Regions from separate parts of the Bradyrhizobium sp. HKCCYLRH2015 genome, predicted to be linked through region 1. Evidence: predicted binding sites of a transcription regulator. Region 1 holds the regulator's gene; each other region holds the start of a gene.
The links. The regulator PhoB, encoded in region 1, activates phosphate uptake and scavenging genes when phosphate is short. The targets are predictions, from matches to a motif close to TGTCATNNANCTGTCAT.
Positions count from the first base shown of each region.

Region 2: the regulator PhoB is predicted to act here: its motif matches at 5,811-5,827, upstream of ACQR1H_RS15025 (Orn/Lys/Arg decarboxylase N-terminal domain-containing protein).
Region 3: the regulator PhoB is predicted to act here: its motif matches at 5,943-5,959, upstream of ugpB (sn-glycerol-3-phosphate ABC transporter substrate-binding protein UgpB).

Region 1 is NZ_JBNPUO010000002.1:527,665-535,146, reverse strand. It holds gene ACQR1H_RS06550 (HoxN/HupN/NixA family nickel/cobalt transporter) at 1-819, opposite strand, end outside; gene ACQR1H_RS06545 (trypsin-like serine protease) at 988-2,304, opposite strand; gene phoB (phosphate regulon transcriptional regulator PhoB) at 2,452-3,159, opposite strand; gene phoU (phosphate signaling complex protein PhoU) at 3,176-3,892, opposite strand; gene pstB (phosphate ABC transporter ATP-binding protein PstB) at 3,923-4,747, opposite strand; gene pstA (phosphate ABC transporter permease PstA) at 4,744-5,625, opposite strand; gene pstC (phosphate ABC transporter permease subunit PstC) at 5,629-6,627, opposite strand; gene pstS (phosphate ABC transporter substrate-binding protein PstS) at 6,725-7,482, opposite strand, start outside.
Region 2 is NZ_JBNPUO010000005.1:219,506-226,987, forward strand. It holds gene ACQR1H_RS15000 (thiamine pyrophosphate-dependent enzyme) at 1-426, opposite strand, end outside; gene ACQR1H_RS15005 (thiamine pyrophosphate-binding protein) at 423-974, opposite strand; gene ACQR1H_RS15010 (hydroxyacid dehydrogenase) at 1,124-2,173, shown strand; gene ACQR1H_RS15015 (hypothetical protein) at 2,605-2,817, shown strand; gene ACQR1H_RS15020 (GNAT family N-acetyltransferase) at 2,826-3,398, opposite strand; gene ACQR1H_RS15025 (Orn/Lys/Arg decarboxylase N-terminal domain-containing protein) at 3,407-5,764, opposite strand; gene cobT (nicotinate-nucleotide--dimethylbenzimidazole phosphoribosyltransferase) at 5,908-6,963, shown strand; gene ACQR1H_RS15035 (histidine phosphatase family protein) at 6,963-7,482, shown strand, end outside.
Region 3 is NZ_JBNPUO010000007.1:376,343-383,824, forward strand. It holds gene ACQR1H_RS20575 (GNAT family N-acetyltransferase) at 39-545, opposite strand; gene ACQR1H_RS20580 (DUF1150 family protein) at 690-953, opposite strand; gene ACQR1H_RS20585 (Hsp20 family protein) at 1,012-1,437, opposite strand; gene ACQR1H_RS20590 (sn-glycerol-3-phosphate import ATP-binding protein UgpC) at 1,572-2,651, opposite strand; gene ugpE (sn-glycerol-3-phosphate ABC transporter permease UgpE) at 2,790-3,638, opposite strand; gene ugpA (sn-glycerol-3-phosphate ABC transporter permease UgpA) at 3,638-4,519, opposite strand; gene ugpB (sn-glycerol-3-phosphate ABC transporter substrate-binding protein UgpB) at 4,569-5,888, opposite strand; gene ACQR1H_RS20610 (CaiB/BaiF CoA transferase family protein) at 6,092-7,294, opposite strand; gene ACQR1H_RS20615 (organic hydroperoxide resistance protein) at 7,416-7,482, opposite strand, start outside.

The DNA of each region.
Region 1 (7,482 bases):
CAGATTGTAGCGCCGCTTACGCGCGGGATCCGTGAGCGCCCAGCGATAGGCGCCGGCCATCAGCATGCTGTCGGCGGTGTCGACGGTGGCCATCGCCGCGGCGAACAGCGCCGGGAATACCAGCACATGCGCCAGGCTCGCCCCGCGCGCCGCCTCGGTCGCCGACAGGCTGAGCAGCCCGATTTCGCTGGCGGTGTCGAAGCCCAGGCCGAACAGGAAGCCGAGCGGGTACATGTGCCAGGCGCGGGACACGACGCGGAGCACCGGCCGCAGCAGACGAATGAGCAGGCCCCGCCCGGCGCTACCGGCGGCATCCATGTCGGAATGGGGGTGGGATGGGCGGCGCCAGAGGTTCACGAACAGCACCAGATTCGCGAAGGCGATCAGCAGCAGGAAGCCTGCGGAGACCGAGGTGCCGATGGTGCCGCCGATCGCACGGATGGCGCTGTCCTCACTCAACAGATCTGCGCCGGCCACCAGGCTCACCACGATGGTGGCGATGACGACGACGCTGGAATGGCCGAGCGCAAAATAGAGGCCGGCGGCGCGCGGGGCGCGACCGTCCTGCACGAGCTTCCGCACCACATTGTCGATCGCCGCGATGTGGTCCGCATCGACGGCATGGCGCAGTCCGAGCAGCCAGGCCAGCATCGCGGTGCCGACGATGGCGGGCCGGTCGGCGTAGAGCGCGAATGCCCAGGCCCAGGCCACCGCATTGGCCGCGACCAGCCCAGCGACGAGCGCAACGGTCCTGCCGGGCTGCGACCGCCACCACAGCAGCCGCGGGGCACGAGGATGATCAATTGGAACAATCGTCATACTCGAACTATAGCAAGAGCCAGGCCAGTTCGGTAAAGCCCCGCTGCAGGCGAAAGCTACAGGAAAAAATCGGCTGCACTTGCCGGATCGCCCGCTCGCTTGGCAACCCGCTATCCAGTCGCGCACAGATCGTGACCAGCGGCGGGACCTCTCTCGTCCCCTCCCCCTTCACCGCGCCGAGGCACTCTGCGCCGCAATCTCGCGCCGCACGACCGCCTCGAACTGGCTGGCGGGCGCGGCGAACATCAGCCGGGTCTCCTCGTGGAACGCCGAGAAGATGCCGACAACGGTCGGCTGCCCGCCGACCTCGGCCAGGATCGGCGAGCCCGAATAGCCGAAATTGGCGAGGCAATGCACCGTCAGCAGCCGGGCATCGCTGGTCATGCCGGCGCTGCAATTGCGCTGGCCGGTCGGCGAATAGCGCCGCTCCTGGCCGTAGCCGATCTCGGAAATGGCGCCAGCCTTGGTCGCAGCCTGCAGTTCCTCGCGCGTCAGCGCCTTGACCGCGACCGGCTTCGACGGCAGCGCATCCTTCAGCACGATCAGCGCCCAATCGGCGGGCGAGCGGTCGAGCGACCATCTGTCGTGCCGGGTCGGGACGAAGTCCGGCGCCACGATCAGCTTGTCGGCGACCGACGATGCCGCCGGCGTGCCCCTGTTCATGCCGGCCAGGAAGCGGACATTGCCGGGGCTGACCTGCGCGACGCCGTTGAACACGCAATGCGCGGCGGTGAGCACGACGCGCGGCGCGACCAGAGTGCCGGTGCACCAGCCGCCGGTCGAGTATTGCGCGACGGTGACGACGCCGATCGACGACGCCGGCCACGAGGTGGGATCGACGACCTCGCCGATGTGGCGGTCGAGCCCGAGCAGTTGCTCCGGACGCGGAGCGGCGACGCCCGCCTCCGCCGATTCCGGCTTCGGCCGCCAGGCCGCAATGGCGCTCTGGGCCTGGACGCGCTGCGGCTCGGTCAGCTTGACCCGCTGCACGTCGCGGCCGGCCGATCGCACGCCGCTGCGACCCGCCATCACCAGCCAGGCGTAGCCCTGCACGACGTCCTGCTTCACGCCGCGACCGTCCAGCAGCATCAGGCCCAGCATGTATTGCGACTGGGCGAAGCCCTGCGCTGCCGCGCGGCTGAACCAGCGGCCGGCTTCGCCATAATTGCTCGCGACACCTTCGCCGTTGACATAGGCGATGCCGAGATAATGCTGGGCGACGGCGAGGCCCTGATCGGCGGCCTTGCGATACCACGCCAGCGCCTCGGCGGGGTTGCGCGGTTGGCCCCAGCCGAAGGCCTCCATGAAGCCGACGTCGAACTGCGCCCGCGCATCGCCCTTGGCGGCCAGCGGCAGCAGGCGGCGCATCGCCGCGGCGTGCTGTCCGTTTCCCGCCGCGGCGACCGCGTCTTCGAGCTCGGCGGCCGCGGCGCCCGCCGCGCTGCCGAGCAGGACGGCTAGAGATATGATGATGGTCTTGATCAAGGGCGTCCGCTGGGACCGAAACATCGTGACGGGCCACGAAGCAGACACGATCAAGACGGCGGCGGCGTGGCGGAAAGCGGACCACGATCTTCTCAATCGGGCTCCTTCGCGCCTCACACCTGCTTCGTCCTCACGCCCGATCGCCCCTTACACCTGCTCGCTCTTGGCGAAGCGATCATCGAGCGCATAGCCGGCGCCGCGCACGGTGCGGATCGGGTCCTGCTCGCGGCCCGGATTGAGCAGCTTGCGCAGGCGGCCGATATGGACGTCGACCGTGCGCTCGTCGATATAGATGTCGCGGCCCCAGACGCTGTCGAGCAGCTGCTCACGGCTGAACACGCGGCCGGGATGCTCCAGGAAAAACTCGAGCAGGCGGTATTCGGTCGGGCCGAGATCGATCGGCCGTCCCGAGCGCGCCACGCGGCGCTTCTCGCGGTCGAGCTCGATGTCGCCATAGGACAGCACGGTCGCCAGCCGCTCCGGGCTCGCCCGCCGCAGCAGGCCCTTCACGCGCGCCAGCAGCTCCGGCACCGAGAACGGCTTGACGATGTAGTCGTCGGCGCCGGTCGCGAGGCCGCGCACGCGCTCGCTCTCCTCGCCGCGCGCGGTGAGCATGATGATCGGCAATTGCCGGGTCTCGGACCGCGCCCGCAGGCGGCGGCACAGCTCGATGCCGGACAGGCCCGGCAGCATCCAGTCGAGCACGACGAGATCGGGAACGCGCTCCTTCAGCCGTGTGTCGGCCTCGTCTCCGCGCGCCACCGTCTCGACCTCGTAGCCTTCGGCCTCGAGGTTGTAGCGCAGGAGCGTCGTCAGCGCCTCCTCGTCCTCCACCACCAGAATTCGGGCGCCCATGTCAGAACCGTCTCTCTCAGTTGCCGGGGATCGTCGTCGCGAAGCTCGTCATGTCGCCCTTCGGGCGCTTGTCCATGATCTGCTGGCCTTCGATCATATAGAAGACGGTCTCCGCGATGTTGGTCGCGTGATCGCCGATGCGCTCGATGTTCTTGGCGCAGAACATCAGATGGATGCAGAACGAGATGTTGCGCGGATCCTCCATCATGTAGGTCAGGAGTTCGCGGAACAGCGAGGTGCAGATGGCGTCGACCTCCTCGTCGCCCTTCCACACCGTCATCGCCGCCGGCAAATCGTGCGCGGCATAGGCGTCCAGCACCGTCTTGACCTGCGACTGCACCAGGTCGGTCATGTGCTCGAGCCCGCGGATCAGCTTGAGCGGATGGAAGTCGCTCTCCAGCGCCGCGACGCGCTTGCCGATGTTCTTGGCGAGATCGCCGATGCGCTCCAGATCGGTGGCGACCCGCATCGCACCGACGATCTCGCGCAGGTCGACCGCCATCGGCTGTCGCCGGGCGATGGTAAGAACGGCGCGCTCCTCGATGATGCGCTGCAGCTTGTCGACCTCGGCGTCGGTGGCGACCACCTTCTGGCCGAGTGCGATGTCGCGCCGCACCAGCGCACCGACGGAATCGACGATCAGACGCTCGGCGAGGCCGCCCATTTCCGACACCAGCCGGGTGAGATCCTGCAGATCGCTGTCGAACGCCTTGGCGGTATGTTCACTGGCCATGATGATCTCCTGAAGTCAATGTCGTCGGCGTCAGCCGAACCGGCCGGTGATGTAATCCTGGGTCCGCCGATCGCTCGGCGAGGTGAAGATCTTGCTGGTGTCGTCGAACTCGATCAGCTCGCCGAGATACATGAAGGCGGTCTTGTCGGAGACGCGCGCCGCCTGCTGCATGTTATGCGTCACGATGGCGATCGTATAGTTTTCGGCGAGCTCCTGGATCAGCTCCTCGACCTTGGCGGTCGAGATCGGATCGAGCGCCGAGCACGGCTCGTCGAACAGGATCACCTCCGGCCGGACCGCCACGGTGCGCGCAATGCACAGCCGCTGCTGCTGGCCGCCTGACAGCGACAGGCCCGAAGCGTTGAGCTTGTCCTTGACCTCGTTCCACAACGCGCCGCCGCGCAGTGCCTTCTCGACCCGGTCGTCCATCTCCGACTTGGAGATCTTCTCATACAGCCGGATGCCGAAGGCGATGTTCTCGTAGATCGTCATCGGGAACGGCGTCGGCTTCTGGAACACCATGCCGACCCGGGCCCGCAGCAGGTTGAGGTCGAGCTTGGGATCGAGGATGTTGGTGTTGTCCAGCATGAGCTGGCCAACGGCGCGCTGGCCCGGGTAGAGATCGTACATCCGGTTGAAGATGCGCAGCAGGGTCGACTTGCCGCAGCCGGACGGGCCGATGAACGCGGTGACGCGGTTGGTCCCCAGCGACAGGTTGATGTTCTTCAGCGCGTGGTGATCGCCGTAATAGAAGTTCAGGTTGCGCGCGGTCACCTTGGCGGGGGCTTCCGGCAAAACCTTGCCGTTCAGCGCGGCGGGATTGGGCTGGCTGACGGATACGGACAGGTCGGTCATTTTGCGTTCCTCTCGGCGCCGAGAATGCGTGCACTGACATTCAGGGCGAGCACGGCCAGAGTGATCAGAAGGGCTCCGCTCCAGGCCAGCTGCTTCCAATAGGCATAGGGGCTCTGGACGAAGTTGTTGATGGTGACGGGCAGGTTGGCCATCGTCTTGGAGAGGCTGAGGCTCCAGAACTGGTTCGACAGCGCAGTGAACAGCAAGGGCGCGGTCTCGCCGGCGACGCGGGCGGTGGCCAGCAGCACGCCGGTGATCAGGCCCGAGCGCGCCGCGCGATAGGCGATGCGCCGGATCACCAGCGATCGCGGCAGGCCGAGCGCCGAGGCCGCCTCACGCAGCGGGTTGGGCACCAGCAGCAGCATGTCCTCGGTGGTGCGCAGCACCACGGGGATGACAATGACCGCCAGCGCCAGCGAGCCTGCGAGCGCCGAGAAGCCGCCCATCGGCACCACGACAGCGCCATAGATGAACAGGCCGATGATGATCGAGGGCGCCGACAGCAGGATGTCGTTGATGAAGCGGATCACCGAGGTCAGGCGGTCGTTGCGGCCGTACTCCGCCAGATAGGTGCCGGCGAACAGGCCGAGCGGCGCGCCGATGCCGACGCCGATGACCGTCATGATCAGAGAGCCGACGATGGCATTGCGCAGGCCGCCTTCGCTCGAGCCCGGCGGCGGGGTGTCGGCGGAAAACACTTGCAGGCTGAGGCCGGCGAGGCCGTTATAGAACAGCGTGAACAGGATCAGCGCCAGCCAGGTGACGCCGAACAGCGCGGCGGCGACGCAGAGGCCGCGGATCACGATGTCCCTGCGGCGTCGGCGCGCATAGATCGGATTGACCGGCGTATCGGCGGTGAGCGAATCTGCGCTGGACATGGCTTATTTTCCCGCCTTTGCTTGGAGCCGCATGAGCATCAGGCGCGCGCTCGCCAGCACGAAGAAGGTGAGCACGAAGAGCAGCAGGCCGAGTAGGATCAGGCTCGACTGGTGCAGGCCGTCGCTCTCCTGGAACTCAGAGGCAATGGCGGCCGAGATCGTGGTGCCCGGCGCGAAGATCGACGATGAGATCCGGAACGAGTTGCCGATGATGAAGGTCACCGCCATCGTTTCGCCGAGCGCACGACCCAGCGCCAGCATGACGCCGCCGATGACGCCGACACGGGTGTAGGGAATGACGACGCTGCGCACGACCTCCCAGGTGGTGCAGCCGACCCCGTAGGCCGCTTCCTTCAGCACCGGCGGGACGGTCTTGAACACGTCGACCGAGATCGAGGTGATGAAGGGCAGCACCATGATCGCCAGGATCAGCGAGGCGTTGAACAGACTGAGATAGGACGGCGGACCGGCGAAGATGTCCTGCAGCACCGGGATGCCAGAGCAGAGATTGATCATGAACGGCTGGAACGTGTAGGCCAGGAACGGGCCCAGAACGAAAAAGCCCCACATGCCGTAGATGATCGAGGGAATGCCGGCGAGCAGCTCGATCGCAATGCCGATCGGACGGCGCAGCCATTGCGGGCACAGCTCGGTGAGGAAGATCGCAATGCCGAGACCCACCGGAATCGCGATCAGCATCGCGATGAAGGACGTGACCAGGGTGCCGTAGATCGGGCCGAGCGCCCCGAGCACCGGCGGATCGGCCGACGGCGCCCAGCGCCGCGTCCACAGGAATTCGAAGCCGTAGGCCTTCATCGCCGGCCAGGCGCCGATGATGAGAGAGATGATGATGCCGCCGAGGATCAACAGAACCGAGATCGCGGCGAGCCGGGTGATCCAGTAAAAGGTGACGTCGCCAAGCTTGAAGGCACTGAGCGCGCGCGCCCGGTCGTAGGGCCCGGCAGCAGCCGCGATGTCGCCGACTTCGGTCTGAACCGCCATCTCTGCCAATTCCGCCCCCTGTTCCTTGGACACGCCTCAACCCCGGTAGCACCCCTCCCCCGGCGGCCGGGAGAGGGGAATTTTCGATACGTCCAGCTCAGCTCTTGATGTCGGCAGACCAGGTCTTCTCGATCAGCTTCACGACGCTGTCGGGCATCGGGATGTAGTCGAGCTCCTCGGCCATCTTGCCACCCTTCTCGAACGACCACTTGAAGAACTTGATCGCCTCGGCGGACGCGGCCTTGTCGGTCGGCTCCTTGTGCATCAGGATGAAGGTCGCGGCCGTCATCGGCCAGGACTTGTCGCCGGGCTGGTTGGCGAGGATCACGTAGTAGCCGGGGGCCTTGGTCCAATCGGCATTCGCGGCGGCGGCCTGGAAGGCCTCGACGGTCGGCTGCACGGTCTTGCCGGCCTTGTTCACCATGGCCGTGTAGGTCAGCTTGTTCTGCTTGGCATAGGCGTACTCGACATAGCCGATCGAGTTCTTGGTCTGGCCGATGTTGCCGGACACGCCTTCGTTGCCCTTGGCGCCGACGCCGACCGGCCACTCGACCGCGGTGTTGAAGCCGATCTTGCTCTTCCAGTCGGCGCTCGCCTCGGAGAGATAATAGGTGAAGTTGAAGGTCGTGCCCGAGCCGTCGGAGCGGCGGACCACGGCGATCGCATCGCTCGGCAGCTTGACGCTGGGGTTCAGCTTCTTGATCGCGGCGTCATCCCACTTGGTGATCTTGCCGAGATAGATGTTGGCGAGCGTCTCGCCGTCCAGCACCATCTCGCCCGGTTTCACGCCCTCGAGGTTGACGACCGGCACGATGCCGCCCATCACCATCGGCCACTGCACCAGGCCATCCTTCT
Region 2 (7,482 bases), on a different contig from region 1:
CCAATGGCTGGCGCGAATGCCGCATCCTGCGGCAATGGCTGCGACGTCGGCCTGCCGGGCCGAGGTCGGCTGGCTGCCGGTGATCTGGTAGACGCCGTTGTCCATGACGATGATGGCCAAATTTTTCGGCGCCAGCGTCGCAATCGTGGCGAGGCAGCCGAGCTGCATCAGCAGCGAGCCGTCGCCTTCGAGCGCGAACACCCGGCGCTGCGGCTGCGCCAGCGCGACGCCGAGCGCGATCGGGCAGGCCAGCCCCATGCTGCCGAGCATGTAGAAGTTCTGCGGCCGCGGGCCCGCCGCCCACAGATCGAAATTGGTGTTGCCGATGCCGCCGATGACGGCTTCCTCATGCTTGAGCTTCGCAACCAGCCGGCAGGTAAGGTCATGGCGGTTCATGATCTTGGTGTTGAGGATCGGCGCGGTCATGCGAACACCTTTCCGCCGGTGAGCAGCGGGGAGAGGATCAGCGCCACCGGCGCCTGCGTCGCGACCGCCTGCTTGATCGAGCGGTCGACGATGAAGTCGAGCTCGTCGAGCCGCGTCATGGTGTGATGCTCCATCGCCAGCGCATCGAGCACCGGCCGCATGGTCCGGCACACCAGCGACTGGCCGACATTGAATTCGCCGAGCGTGCCGCGCTCCGACACGAGCATGATGAGCGGGATCTGGCAGGGCACGACCAGCGAGGCCAGCACGTTGGGCAAGGTCGCGAAGCCCGAGGTCTGCATCAGGAGCGCGCCGCGCCGCCCGCCCATCCAGGCGCCGGCGAGAATGCCGACCGCTTCCTCCTCGCGCGCGGTCGCAAACGTCGTGAAGAACGGATCGTCGTGCAAGCTCCGGATCAGCGGCGTCAGGACGCGGTCGGGAACGTAGGGGATGAGATCGACGTCGTTGCGCTTGAACGTCTGCAGCACGATCTCGTGCCAATTCGGCACAGCGGCTGCGGATCGCGCCGCGTCGGCATCGGCGGCCATTGCTGTTCCTCCGGTCGTCCCTGATGGGGCTCTGTTTGGTGCCGAGCTTGACGGCACCGGGACGATTGTCAACATGCCGGCCCGGCCGGTCAGGCATCCGCCTTTCAAGTCCGAAATCAAGAACCAAGATACCAGGAGGTCGCCTGTTCATGGCCGCGAATTCCAAGCGCGTCTTCTACGTCAAATATCTCGCGCACCCGATCTTCAGCGAGCTGCTCGCAGGCCGCCCCGACGTCCGGCTCGACCGGCTGGAGAACGAGAGCTCCGAGGCCGAGACGGCGCCGATCCTCGCCGCCGCCCACGCCTACCAGATCGGGGCGGCCCGCGACGAGCTCGCGCCGCGCTTCCATGTCGATGCGGAGCTGCTCGCCCGCGCGCCGAACCTCCTGATCGTGTCCAGCAACGGCGCGGGATACGATCCCGTCGATGTCGAGGCCTGCACCGCAGCCGGCGTCCTCGTCGTCAACCAGTCCGGCGGCAACGCGCATTCGGTGGCCGAGCACACGCTCGGCATGATGCTGACCCTGTCGAAGCGCATCATCCAGTCCGACCGCCGGCTGCGCCGGGAGGCGGACGTCAACCGCAACGATCTGATCGGCAACGAGGTGCAGGGGCGGACGATCGGCATCGTCGGACTTGGCAATGTCGGCCGCCGGGTTGCCGAGCTGTGCCGCGGCCTCCTCGGCATGACGGTGCTGGCCTATGACCCCTGTCTCGCGTCGGAGGAGATCGCGGCCCGCGGCGCGGAGAAGGTGGACCTCCATGACCTGATGCGGCGCTCGGATTTCGTCTCGATCAACTGCCCGCTGACGAGAGACAGCCGCGGCATGATCGGCGCCCGGGAGTTTGCGCTGATGCAGCCGCATGCCTATTTCGTCACCACCGCCCGCGGCTTCATCCACGATGAGGAGGCGCTGTTCGCTGCTCTGAGCGAAAAGCGCATCGCCGGCGCTGGGCTCGACGTCTGGGCCAAGGAGCCGCCGCCGCCGGATCATCCGCTGCTCCAATTCGACAACGTGCTGGCGAGCCCGCACACCGCCGGCGTGACGCGGGAGGCGCGGCAGAACATGGGCCGGATCGCGGCCGAGCAACTGCTCGCCGCGCTCGACGGCGGCCGGCCGCCGCGCCTGATCAATCCCGAGGCCTGGCCGCGCTACAGCGCCCGTTTCCGCGAGGCGTTCGGAGTGGCGCCGGGCTAGCCGGGAGAGGGGGAGTTGCGGGGAGAAGATTTCATGCGTCGCAAGCCGCGGGGTGGTAATGAATCTTCTCTTCCGGGCGGCTGCGGCGACGTGGACATTGCTATTTTCCGCGCCGTCTCGACAGCCCGGCGGCGGCTGATCATTTTTTCAGGGGCGCCATGAGCTTAGGCCATTTTTTTCGCTCGGCGCGGAAGGGAAACTGGTCCGATGCGCCGGCTGAACGCCATCCTGAAGTCGACCCATGGCCGCGTCCGTCGCGCCGTCTCGCAGTTCGTCGCGATTGCCGCCGCAAGCCTGCCTTCGGTCGGAGCCTAAGCGCCGGTTCCACGAGCTGCGTCAAATATTTGCGTCGGCCGCTTGATATCGGTCAACAGCGGACGGAGAAGCGCGCTAACATCTCCTCGATCACTGCGTGAGAGGCAGGAGGTTGCATGTCGCGCTACGTCATCCATTTCCTGAAGGACGTGCTGGGCGAGAATGGCCGCCAGTGCGAGATTTGCCAGAGCACGCTGGAGGTTGAGGCCGACAGCGAAGGCGAAGCCGCAGAAATCGCAAAGTCCAGGTTCTGCGAACAGCAGGAGCTGCGCGACTGGTCGCTGCACGCCGACCGCATCGAGGTGAAGGCGGCCGACTTTCCCTCCTGAGCTGCGGCTCAGCGGCTCAGCCCAGCCGGTGCATCGCGGGCCCCGGGGCCGAGCGAGCGCTGCACCATCACGGTGTCGCACCAGCGGCCGTAGCGGTAGGCGACGCCCGGCAGCAGCCCCACTCTGGCGAACCCGAAGCGTTCGTGAATGCCGAGCGAGGCGACGTTGTCGGCGTCGATATAGCCGATCATCTGCCGATATCCTGCCGCGGCGGACGCATCGATCAGCGCCTGCATCAGCAGCCGGCCGACACCACGGCCGAGATGCTCATGGTGGACATAGATCGAATGCTTGACCGCGAACCGATAGGCCGGCCGCTTCCTGAACAGGACGACATAGGCATAGCCCACGACCTCGCCGCGGAATGTCGCAACCAGATGCGGCAGGCGATGATTGCGCAGATTCTTGCGCCGCTGCTTGAGATCGTCCGGCTCCGGCGCGCCGGAACCGGGGGCGCTGTCCTCGACCCCGCGGCGGACATGCCGCCGGTAGATCGAGAGCATGGCCTCGACGTCCTCGTCGCGTGACGGCCTGACGAGGACCGGCGGCTCGGTATCGCCAGCCGTGATCGTGCTGTCCATGGTTCGAATTACTCTGCGCAGACATAGGTATGGAGCCGGACCCGGCCGGACTCGTCGAGCTCCTTGTACAGCCCCTGGATTTCGACGTCGAAGCCGGGATAGGCGTTGAACGCCCGCTCGAACATCTTGAGGTAATCGATCATCGGCTGGGCGCGCGCGGAGAGCCGCTCGCCCGGAACGATGGTAGCGATGCCCGGCGGATAGACCACGAACGGCGTCGTCGCAACGCGCCCGGCGATCTGGTCGATCGGCAGGTAATCGACCTCGTTCCGCATCAGCGCACGCGCTGCCTCACGCGGCGACATCGCGATCTCCGGCAAATGCTGCGGCTGGAACTGCTTTGCCTGCAGCGCGCTCACCTCGGCGTCGCGATAGAAACGATGCATCTCGCCGCAGAGGTCGCGCAGCCGCAGCTTGCCGTAGCGCGCAAAGCGCTTCCGGGTGAACTCCGGAATGGCGTCCTCCAGCAGCACGTTGTCATCGTGGAGCCGCTTGAAGGCGACCAGACCGCTGATCAGGGTTCCGGCCTTGCTGGCCTCGACACCCGGCGTCAGCAGGAAGAGCAGCGAATTGAGATCGTTCTTCTCCGCCACGATGCGGTTCTCGCGCAGATATTGCGCGACGATCGGCGCCGGGATGCCGTGGTCGGCATAGCCTCCGGTGGCGCGATCGAAGCCTGGGGTCAGCAGGGTCAGCTTGTTCGGATCGGTCATCGTGAAGCCGGCGGCGAGATCCGGAAAGCCGTGCCATGCGGCCCCGGGCGCGAGCTGCCAGAGGGACGCGTCGGTCGCGAGTTGGTCGGTCGAGATCGCCTCCCAGGCCACATCGTGGCTGGCTCCGGGATTGGCCGCATCGGGAATCGAGACGCGATCCGGAACGAACGGCTCGAAGAACCAGCGCCGTGCCGGATCCTTCTCCTTCTCCTCGAATTCCCTGCGCATCGCCCGGATCTTCTTGCGCAATTCGATGCCGAGCCGGATCGTGTCGTCCCACAGCACCTCGCCGGAGCGGCCCTTCATCATCTGCGCGCCGACGTCCAGCGAGGCGAACAGCGGGTAGAACGGCGAGGTCGAGGCGTGCTGCATGAAGCTCTCGTTGAAGCGCCGATGCTCGATCCGCCGCCGCTGCCCCTTGATGTGGCGGTCCTTGACGTGGATCTGCGAGGCCTGGGAGAAGCTCGCGAGCTGCTTGTGGGTCGATTGCGTGGCGATGATGCCTGGTGCGTCGGGTCCGAGATCGCCGAGGCCCATGGCGAAGCGGCCGGCATAGAGCGGGTGGAACTTCATGAACCCCGCCCAGGCCTCGTCGAACATGATGTACTCGCAGAGATGCCCGATCCGCTTGAGGATCATCTCGGCGCTGTGGATCGTCCCGTCATAGGTGCACTGCTCGACCACTGCGACACGGAACGGGCGCGGCTTGCGCCAGGCGTCGGGATCCTTGACCAGCGGGTTGTCGCGGATTTGTTGCCGCAGGTGCTGCTCGTCGAGCAGGTCCCAGCGCATCGGGCCGATCAGGCCCCAGGGGTTGCGAACTGTCGGGACGTAGATCGGGACGCCGCCCGAGATGAGCAGCGCACCATGATGGGCCGCCTTGTGGTTGTTGCGGTCGAACAGCACGAGGTCACCATCGGTGACCAGCGCGCCCAACACGACCTTGTTGGAGGTCGAGGTGCCGTTGAGGACGAAATAGGTCTTCTCGGCGCCAAAGATTTGCGCCGCTTCCTTCTGCGCGCGCAGCGCCGGTCCCTCATGGGTCAGGAGATCACCGAGATCGAGCACGGAATTGTCGAGGTCGTCGCGAAACACCGCCTCGCCGAGATGCTCGACGAAGATCCGGCCGATCGGGCTGCGGCTGTAGAACACGCCGCCATTGTGGCCGGGACAGGTCCAGAGCTGGTTGCCTTCCTCGGCATAGTCGACCAGCGTGCCGAAGAACGGCGTCTTCAGCGTCTCGGCATATTGCTTCAGCCGGCTGATCAGGTTCTTGGCGATGAAGGCGGGCGTCTCCTCGGAGAGGAAGACATAGCCGTCGATGAAATCGAGCACCTCGACCGGCAGGTCCTCGAAGCGCTTGCGCCGAATCAGCAGGATGATCGGGAAGTCCAGACCGCGCCGGCGCATCAGGTTGATCAGCGACGCCGTCTTGCCTTCCAGGCCCTTCTTGCCCCAATCGACGACCATGCAGCCGATCGCGGCATCCGTCTGCACCGCGATCTCGGCGTCCTCCAGCTTGCGGGCGCGCACCACCTCGAAGCCCGAGCGCTGGATCTCCTCAATGATCTGGTTGAAGCGGACGCCGGCGAGATCGTCGGTCTCGAACACCGGCGCGGCGAACAGGAAGGTGAAGCGGCGGAAGTAATCCATGAGCGTCTTTCGGGCTGGGTGGGGCAGCCACCTGTCGTCACGTTCGATGACGGTTCGATGACAATCGGGCACTCACGGAGCTTGTCTCGGCCGTCTCGCGGTGGCAATCGTCCCGAACCCGAGTGACGCTGAAAGGATCCGCGGTGCTTCCTGAATGGATCAGCCTTGATTGTGCGGCCCCGTCCGAACTCCATCGGCAGGCGGCGCTGGAACGCCAGGCGCAGTTGACCAAGCCGTTTGGCGCCCTTGGGCGATTGGAGCAGGTGGCGGTCGAACTGGCGGCGCTGCAGGCCCTGGAACGGCCGGGGGCCGACAGGGTCCCGGTGGTGCTGTTCGCAGGGGATCACGGCATCGCGGCGCAGGGCGTGTCGGCCTATCCGCCGGAAGTGACGGTGCAGATGCTGCACAACTTCGCGGCCGGTGGTGCGGCGATCTCGGTGCTGGCGCGCAGCCTGGGCTGCCCGCTTGAGGTGGTCGACGTCGGGACGCTGGCGCATGAGCCGGTGCCCGGCGTCGTCGTCGACAAGCCACGGCGCGGCACCCGCGATTTCAGCACCGAGGCGGCGCTGACGCCGGAGGAGGTTGCGTTCGCGGTGGAAGCCGGACGGCGCGCGGTGCTGCGGCAGGCCGATCACGCGCCGCAACTCGTGATCTTCGGCGAGATGGGGATCGGCAACACGACGTCGGCGGCAGCGATCGCCGCCGCGCTGCTGTCCTGTGCGCCTGCGGACACCGTCGGCAGCGGCACCGGGCTCGACGCCGACGGGCGGGCCAGGAAGGCCGCGGTGATCGTCGACGCATTGCGGCGACACGGGCTCACGGCGGGAGCGGCCGTCGCGGACATCCTGAAAGCGGTCGGCGGCTTCGAGATCATCGCGATGGCCGGCGCGATCGTCGCCGCCGCGCAGCGGCGCTGGCCGGTGCTGGTCGACGGCTTCATCGTCTCGGTCGCGGCGCTGGTTGCCGTCCGCCTCAATCCGTCCTGCCGTCCGTGGCTGTTGTTCTCGCACCGCTCGGCCGAACGCGGCCACGCCATCGTGCTCGACGTGCTCGGCGCCCGTCCTCTGATCGACCTCGATCTGCGGCTCGGCGAGGCCTCCGGCGCCGCCACCGCGCTGCCGATCATCCGGCTGGCCTGCGCGCTCCACGGGGGCATGGCGACCTTCGCGGAGGCCGCCGTCTCGGGAGCCAAGTCCTGATGCGGATCGATCTGCTGCGGCACGGGACGACGGGGCGGGATAGCCATCTCGATGGCCGCACCGATCCGCCGCTCAGCGAATCCGGCTGGGATCAATTCCGGCGGCAGACGCAGAGCCGGATCTGGCGCAGCGTCGTCAGCTCGCCGTTGGCGCGCGCACGTGCGGCAGCGGAGGATTATGCGCGTCAGACCGGCTGCGCGCTGAACATCGACGCGGATTGGAGCGAGCTCGATTTCGGGCGCTGGGACGGGCGAAGCCGCCGTGACATCGCCGCCGAGTCCGGGGGTGAAGGCTTGCTCGACGCCTTTCATGCCGATCCCACAGTCCGGGCACCGGGCGGTGAGAGCTGGGTCGATCTGCGAGCGCGTGTCACGCGCGCGACTGATCGCATTCTGGCAAAGTCCGAGTCTGCGCCGGTTCTGGTGGTGACGCATGGCGGCGCCATGCGTGCCGCGTTGTCGCATCTGCTTGGCTGGCCGCTGCGCCAGCTATGGAGCCTCCGTATCTGTCCCGGCACGC
Region 3 (7,482 bases), on a different contig from region 1:
TCAAAGGCGCTTTCAGCAGCCGCGTCGTCCGACGCCGGCTATCGCAACGATCTCGCCATGTAGCGCACCGTCTTGGCGCCGCCATGGATGCCGGCCGTCGCCAACGGCGCGAAGCCGAGCGCAGCATGAAACGCGTCCGACTGCGGATTGGGCGGATCCAGATTGACCTCGCAGACGATGTGGTCGTGGCCCGCCGCGGTCGCCTCCCGAATCAGCTCCTCATAGAGCTGCCGCGCCAGGCCCCGGCCGCGGGCGGCCGGCGCCACCACGATGCGGTCGACATAGACGAACCGATCGTAGCGCGCCCGGAACCAGCGGTGATTCGGATTGTCATAGGCGGCGGCGTGATCCAGCGCGATCACCAGCGCGTCGGCCCAACCAACGCGCCGGGCGCGCCAGGCTCGATCGACCAGCTGCTCCAGCGCATCGGGCGAGAGCCAGGACAGCTCCGAGGCATGCGCATTGTTGAGCGCGAGCAGTGCGTCCGCGAGCGCACGATCTGCGCTCAGCTCTGCGGCACTCAGGGGTGTTGTCGGCAACGTCATGTGCGGCGCTCGCTCCGGGCAGAAAAAAGGGCCGCCCCCGTTTCCGGGGACCGCCCTCGTGTCAGTGCGTGAGCCGCATGGATCTCGTGAGCATCAAGTCTCACGAGACGCGGTTGCCGCAGGCGCTGCGGCGCGGCCTTTGCGTCAGTGCACGCTCACGGCCTGGAGTTCGTGGCTCCAAGCATTCGCAATCGCGGCTTCGCGGCTGTCGGTGAGCATGATCGGCGTGCCGTCAGCGGCATGCAATGCGAACAGCTTCAGTCCCGGCGCGATGTGCGGTGCCTGCGGAAACAGTCCCGGTACGTCCTCGGAGCGGATCTGCTTCACATAAGCAATGTGGCCCTCGCCCAAGGTAGCCAGCGACTCCAGGGAGACGGGGGATTCCGACGCAACATTACCTTCAGTCATGGTCTCGACTCCTTCTGAGACTCAAGCGGTCGAGTCCGCTACTCGTTCCATCAAACCATTATTCGTGTTCATTGATCGCTATTGTCTTAACGATCCGCTCAGGCTCCGGCCTGGCCAGATCGACCGACAACAACCCGTTCTTCAGGTCCGCACCGAGCACATGCATTCCCTCCGCCAGCACGAAGGTGCGCTGGAAGTGGCGCGCGGCAATGCCGCGATGAATGTATTGCCTGGTCTTGTCGTCCTGCTGCCGGCCGCGGATGACCAGCTGGTTTTCCTCAATGGTGACATCGAGTTGGTCGCGGGTGAAACCCGCCACCGCCAGCGTGATCCGCAGACGCTCGGGCTGGCCATTGGTGCGTTCGAACCGCTCGATATTGTACGGCGGATACCCGTCGGCACCTTTGACGACGCGGTCGAGCACGCGCTCGATCTCGTCGAAGCCCAGCAGAAACGGACTGGAGAGCGAAGGAACACGAGACATGGTTTACAAAGTCCTCTCGAAGCGACTTTGATGTATCAGGGCCCTGTCGGCACCCCTTGAGCAGCAATATGGGCACGATCCGGGGTGCGTTCAAGCACCCCGAATGCGCCGGAACGGTCAGCCTGTGGAAGGGCTTAAGCCGATAGCCGCTGCCGGCCGTCGGCCGAGAACAGGTGCAGTTTGGCCCGCGGCGCCACGGCGCGAATCCGCGCGCCGATCTCCGGCGCGGCCGTGCCCGGCAGCCGCACGATGATGTCGTTGGCGGTGGCGGAGAGCCGGTCGTCGCTGCCGGCGTCCTGGCGCGCGCCGTAGACATAGGTTTCGGCGCCGACGTGCTCGATCGCTTCGACGCGGAGGTCGAGCCCGACCCCGCCCGCCGGAACGGTGTCGCCGAGCTCGAAATCTTCAGGGCGGATGCCGAGCTGGCCGGCATCGGCGGGAACCGCGTCGGCACCGTGCAACTGGGGACGGAGGCCATCGACCGGCATCAGGTTCATCGGCGGCGCGCCGATGAAGGATGCGACGAAGGTGGTGGCGGGCTTCTGATAGATCTCGAGCGGATTGCCGATCTGCTCGACCTTGCCGCCGTTCATCACCACCAGGATGTCGGCGAGCGTCATCGCCTCGAGCTGGTCGTGGGTGACGTAGATCGCGGTGGTGTTGAGCCGGCGCTGCAGCTTGCGGATCTCGACCCGCATCGCGATGCGCAGCTTGGCGTCCAGGTTGGAGAGCGGCTCGTCGAACAGGAACACCTTGGGCTGGCGCACGATGGCGCGGCCCATCGCGACGCGCTGGCGCTGGCCGCCGGAGAGCTGGCGCGGCTTCCGCTCGAGCATGGTGCCGAGCTCGAGGATGCGAGCGGCGTCCTCGACGCGCGTCCTGATCTCCTTCTCGGCCATGCCGCGATTGCGCAGGCCGTAGGCCATGTTGTTGTAGACGGTCATATGCGGGTAGAGCGCGTAATTCTGGAACACCATCGCGATGTCGCGATCGGCCGGCTCGATCGCATTGACGATGCGGCCGCCGATGTCGATCTCGCCCGAGGTGATCGTCTCGAGCCCCGCGACCATCCGCAGCAGGGTGGATTTGCCGCAGCCCGACGGGCCGACCAGCACGCAGAACTGACCGTCGCCGACATCGATATCGACGCCTTTGATGGCTTCGAAACCGCCCTGGTAGACCTTGCGGACGTTGCGGAGGGTGACGTTGGCCATGGAATGATTACCGGTAGAGGTTGAGCAGCGGGCGGTGGCAGGCGAATGGTGAATGGGGTGTGGCGAGGAGGGGAAGGCGAACGGCTTCTGATACCCGGATGTCTCTATTCGCTATTCGCCACTCCCTATTCGCTGTCCTCACTTTTCCGTCTCCACCAGCCCCTTGACGAACAGGCGCTGCATGACGACGACGACGAACACCGGCGGCAGCATCGCGAGCACTGCGGTCGCCATGACGATCGGCCACTCCGTCAGCGCGTCGGTCGTCGTGATCATCTTGCGGATGCCGATCTGGATGGTCTGCATGTCGTCGCGCGTCGTGATCAGCAGCGGCCAGAGATATTGATTCCAGCCGAGGATGAACAGGATCACGAATAGCGCCGCCATGTTGGTGCGCGACAGCGGCAGCAGGGTGTCCCAGAAGAAGCGGAACGGCCCGGCGCCGTCGATGCGGGACGCCTCCAGCAGCTCGTCCGGCACGGTCATGAAGAACTGGCGGAACAGCAGCGTCGCGGTGGCGGACGCGATCAGCGGCAGCGCGAGCCCCGCATAACTGTCGAGCATATGGAGGTCGGCGACGATCTTGTAGGTCGGATAGATGCGCACCTCGACCGGCAGCATCAGGGTGATGAAGATGAGCCAGAAGATCGGCATGCGGAACGGGAAGCGGAAGTAGACGACGGCATACGCCGAGATGATCGAGATCGCGATCTTGCCGACGGCGATCGAGAGCGCCATGACCAGCGAGTTCAAAAGCATGGTCGCAACCGGCTCGCGGGTCGAGCCGCTCGTGCCGACGAAGATCGTCTGATAGTAGGTCGACAGGAAGTGCCCGCCCGGCAGCAGCGACATCTGCCCGTTGGCGATCACCGCATTGTCCTGCGTCGAGGCGACGAATGCGAGATAGACCGGGAACGCGACGATCGCGATTCCGATCCACAGGATGACATGCGCGACATAGCGTCGAATGCCTTCTTGCTCGACCATCAGTAGGTCACCTTGCGCTCGACGAAGCGGAACTGGATCGCCGTCAGCACGATGACGATGACCATCAGAACGACGGATTGTGCAGCCGAGGAGCCGAGATTGCCGCCGAGCAGGCCATCGGTGTAGACCTTGTAGACCAGCGTCTCGGTGGACTTGCCAGGACCGCCGCGGGTCATCGTGTCGATGATGCCGAACGTCTCGAAGAAGGCGTAGACGATGTTGATCACCAGCAGGAAGAAGATGGTCGGCGACAGCAGCGGGAAGGTCACGGTCCAGAACCGCCGCATCGGCCGTGCGCCATCGATCGCGGCGGCTTCGAGCACGCTCTTGGGGATGCTCTGCAGCCCGGCGAGGAAGAACAGGAAGTTGTAGGAGATCTGCTTCCAGGCGGCCGCGAGAATGATCTGCAGCGCCGCCTGGTCACCGTCGAGCAGCGGATTCCAGTCGATGCCCATGGCGCGCAGATAGCGCGAGATCACGCCGAGCGAGGGATGCAGCATGAAGATCCAGAGCACGCCCACCACCGGCGGCGCCACGGCATAGGGCCAGATCAGCAGCGTCCGGTACAGCGTCACGCCGCGCAGCGGCTTGTCCGCCATGACCGCGAGCAGCAGCGCGACCGACAGCGACGAGAATGCGATGGCGAAGGAGAAGCCGAAGGTGCGGAGAATGGCTTCAAAATAGTCCGGCTGGCTGAGCAGGTCGGCGTAGTTCTCGAACCAGACGAAGCTCGTGGACAGGCCGAACGCGTCCTGCAGCAGGAACGACTGGATGACGGCCTGGATGGCGGGCCAATAGAAGAAGATCAGCACGATCGCGAGCTGGGGAGCGACCAGCACGAACGGCAGCAGCTTTGACTGGAAGATGGCGCTCTTCTGCATGATCGGTCGGCGAGCCGGCAGGCCGCGGGTGGCCTGCCGGCTCTTGGCCTTATTTCACGGCCGTCTTTTCGAACTGGCGCAGCATCTGGTTGCCGCGCTCGACGGCGGCGTCCAGCGCCTGCTTGGCGGTCTTCTTGCCGGCCAGAGCCTGCTCGATCTCCTCCGACCAGACGTCACGCAGCTGCACCATGTTGCCCAGGCGCAGGCCGCGGGAGTTCTCGGTCGGCTCCTTGTTGGTCAACTCGAGCAGCGGGGTCTCCAGATAGGGCTGATCCTTGTAGAAGCCCTCGGCCTTGGCCTTGGCATAGGCGGCCTTGGTGATCGGCAGATAGCCCGACGCCTTGTGGATGTAGACTTGGCGGTCGGTGTCCGAGAGGAAGGTCAGGAACTTGGCGACGCCCTTGTACTCATCGGCCGACTTGCCGCCCATGACCCAGAGCGAAGCGCCGCCGATGATCGAGTTCTGCGGCGCGCCCTTCACGTCGGGGTAATACGGCATCGGCGCGGCGGTGAAGGCGAACTTCGCCTGCGCCTTGACGTTGCCGAAGAACGCCGACGAGGTCAGGTAGATCGGGCATTCGCCCGAGGTGAAGCGGCCCTCGCCGGTGTTGGTGCGGCCGGCGTAGTCATAGGTCTTGTCCTTCTGCAGCTCGACCAGGTTTTCGAGATGCTTGACCTGCAGCGGACCGTTGAACTCCAGCACGGTGTCGAAGCCGTCGAGACCGTTCGCCTTGCTGGCGAGCGGCACGTTGTGCCAGGCGGAGAGCTGCTCGAGATTGACCCATGTCACCCACGAGCCGGAGAAGCCGCAGGTCGGGTGGCCGGCCGCATGGAGCTTCTTGGCGGTCTCGAACAGCTCGGGCCAGGTCTTCGGGATCTCGGCGTTGACCTTCTTCAGCTCATCGAGATTGACCCACATGACGGTGGAGGACGAGTTGAAGGGGAAGGACAGCATTTCGCCCTTCGAGGTCGAATAGTAGCCGGTGATGGCCGGCAGGTAGCTCTTGGGATCGAACTTCTCGCCGGCGTCCTGCATCAGCTTGTAGACCGGCTTCACGGCGCCGGTGGCGGCCATCATCGTGGCAGTGCCGACCTCGAACACCTGCATGATATGCGGCGCATTGCCGGCGCGGAACGCGGCGATGCCGGCATTCATCGTGTCGGCGTAGTTGCCCTTGTAGGTCGGAACGACCTTGTAGTCGGTCTGCGAGGCGTTGAAATCATTGGCGAGCTTGACGATGACGTCGTTGTTGGCGCCGGTCATCGCGTGCCACCACTGAATCTCCGTCACCGCGTGTGCGGGTGCGGCGGCGCCAAGGACCAGCGTGGCTGCCGCAGCGGCGGCTGTCCAGAATTGTCGAAGTGACATTAAAAAAATTCCTCCCATGGAACGTCATCGGCGTCGCGGCCGTAGCAGCGCGAGATGACAGTTTTGTGAATGTATAACCGGTTGGATCGTCAGCGGAAAGCGCGTTCGTCGCGGCGGAACGCAGCGACTTGCGGGAGACGGTAGCGGCGCCGGGGTGATGCCCGGGCGGCGCTAGCGTTGGGAGACGACAGGCTGATGGCTCCTCAGCGCTTGCGCTCGGCGCAGACCGTGCCCTCGGAGAGCAGGGCCTGGATCTCGTGCTCCGAGTAGCCGAACTCGCTGAGCACCTCCTGCGCGTGCTGGCTGTACTTCGGCGGGGTGGAGCGCAGGCTCGGCTTGGTGCGTTCGAGCCGGATCGGCGACGCCACGCCCTTGTACCAGTCCTTCTCGATGACATCGCCGCGATAGATCGTGTGCGGATTGGTCAGCGCCTGGTCGATCTTCTGCACGGGTCCTGCCGGCAAACCGGCCGCAAGCAGGCGGTCGCACAGCGGCTCCGCCTCGAATTGGCTGAACACGGCGGCGAGCTCGGCGCGCAGTGCCTCGCGATTGGCGACGCGATCCTTGTTGCGGGCGAAGCGCGGATCGGTGCCGAGTTCCGGCCGGCCGATTTCCTTGGCGAGCTTGCGGAAGGTGCCGTCATTGCCGACGCCGATGAAGATATCGTCGGTCCTGGTCGGGAAGATCGCATAGGGCACGAGGTTCGGATGCTCGTTGCCGGTCAGCGACGGCGGCTTGCCATGCATGAAGTAGTTTGCGGTATGCGGATGCATGATCGCGAGGCCGGTCTCATACAGCGTGACCTCGAGGAACTGACCGAGCCCAGAACGCTGCCGTTCCGACAGCGCCATCAGGATGCCGATCGCGGCATAGAGGCCGGTCGTGATGTCGACCAGCGGCACGCCGATCCGCATCGGCCCGCTTTGCGGCGAGCCGGTCGCGGCGATCATGCCGGTCATCGCCTGGATGATCGCGTCATAGCCGGGATTGCCGCCGCGCGGACCGTCGGCACCGAAGCCGCAGATGCGGCAGTGCACCAGCTTGGGGAATTTCTCGCGCAGCGTGTCGCTGCCGATGCCCCACTTCTCCAAGGTGCCGGGCTTGAAGTTCTCGATCAGCACGTCGGCGGTCTCGAGCATCCGCATCAGCACGACGCGGCCGCCCTCGGACGCGAGATCGAGGCCGATCGAGCGCTTGTTGCGGTTGATCCCGACGAAATAGGCCGCGTCCTCGTCGTGGAACGGAGGGCCCCAGTCGCGCACTTCGTCGCCGGCCGGCGGCTCGACCTTGATCACGTCGGCGCCGTGATCGGCCAGGATCTGCGTGCAATAGGGCCCGCCGAGCACGCGCGTCAGATCGATCACGCGCAGTCCGGCCATGGCGCCGGGAGCAAATTGAGGTGTCATCGGATGTCGCGAGGTTGGTTTCAGCTCGCGATCATTAAGCATTGCTGCGGCGGTGGCGCAAACGGGGGCTGCCATGCGGCAGGACAACGGAGGTCGTCCTGCCGCACGACGGAATTGAAGCTCAGACGACGGTCAGCTTGACGTCGACATTGCCGCGCGTGGCGTTGGAATAGGGGCACACCTCATGC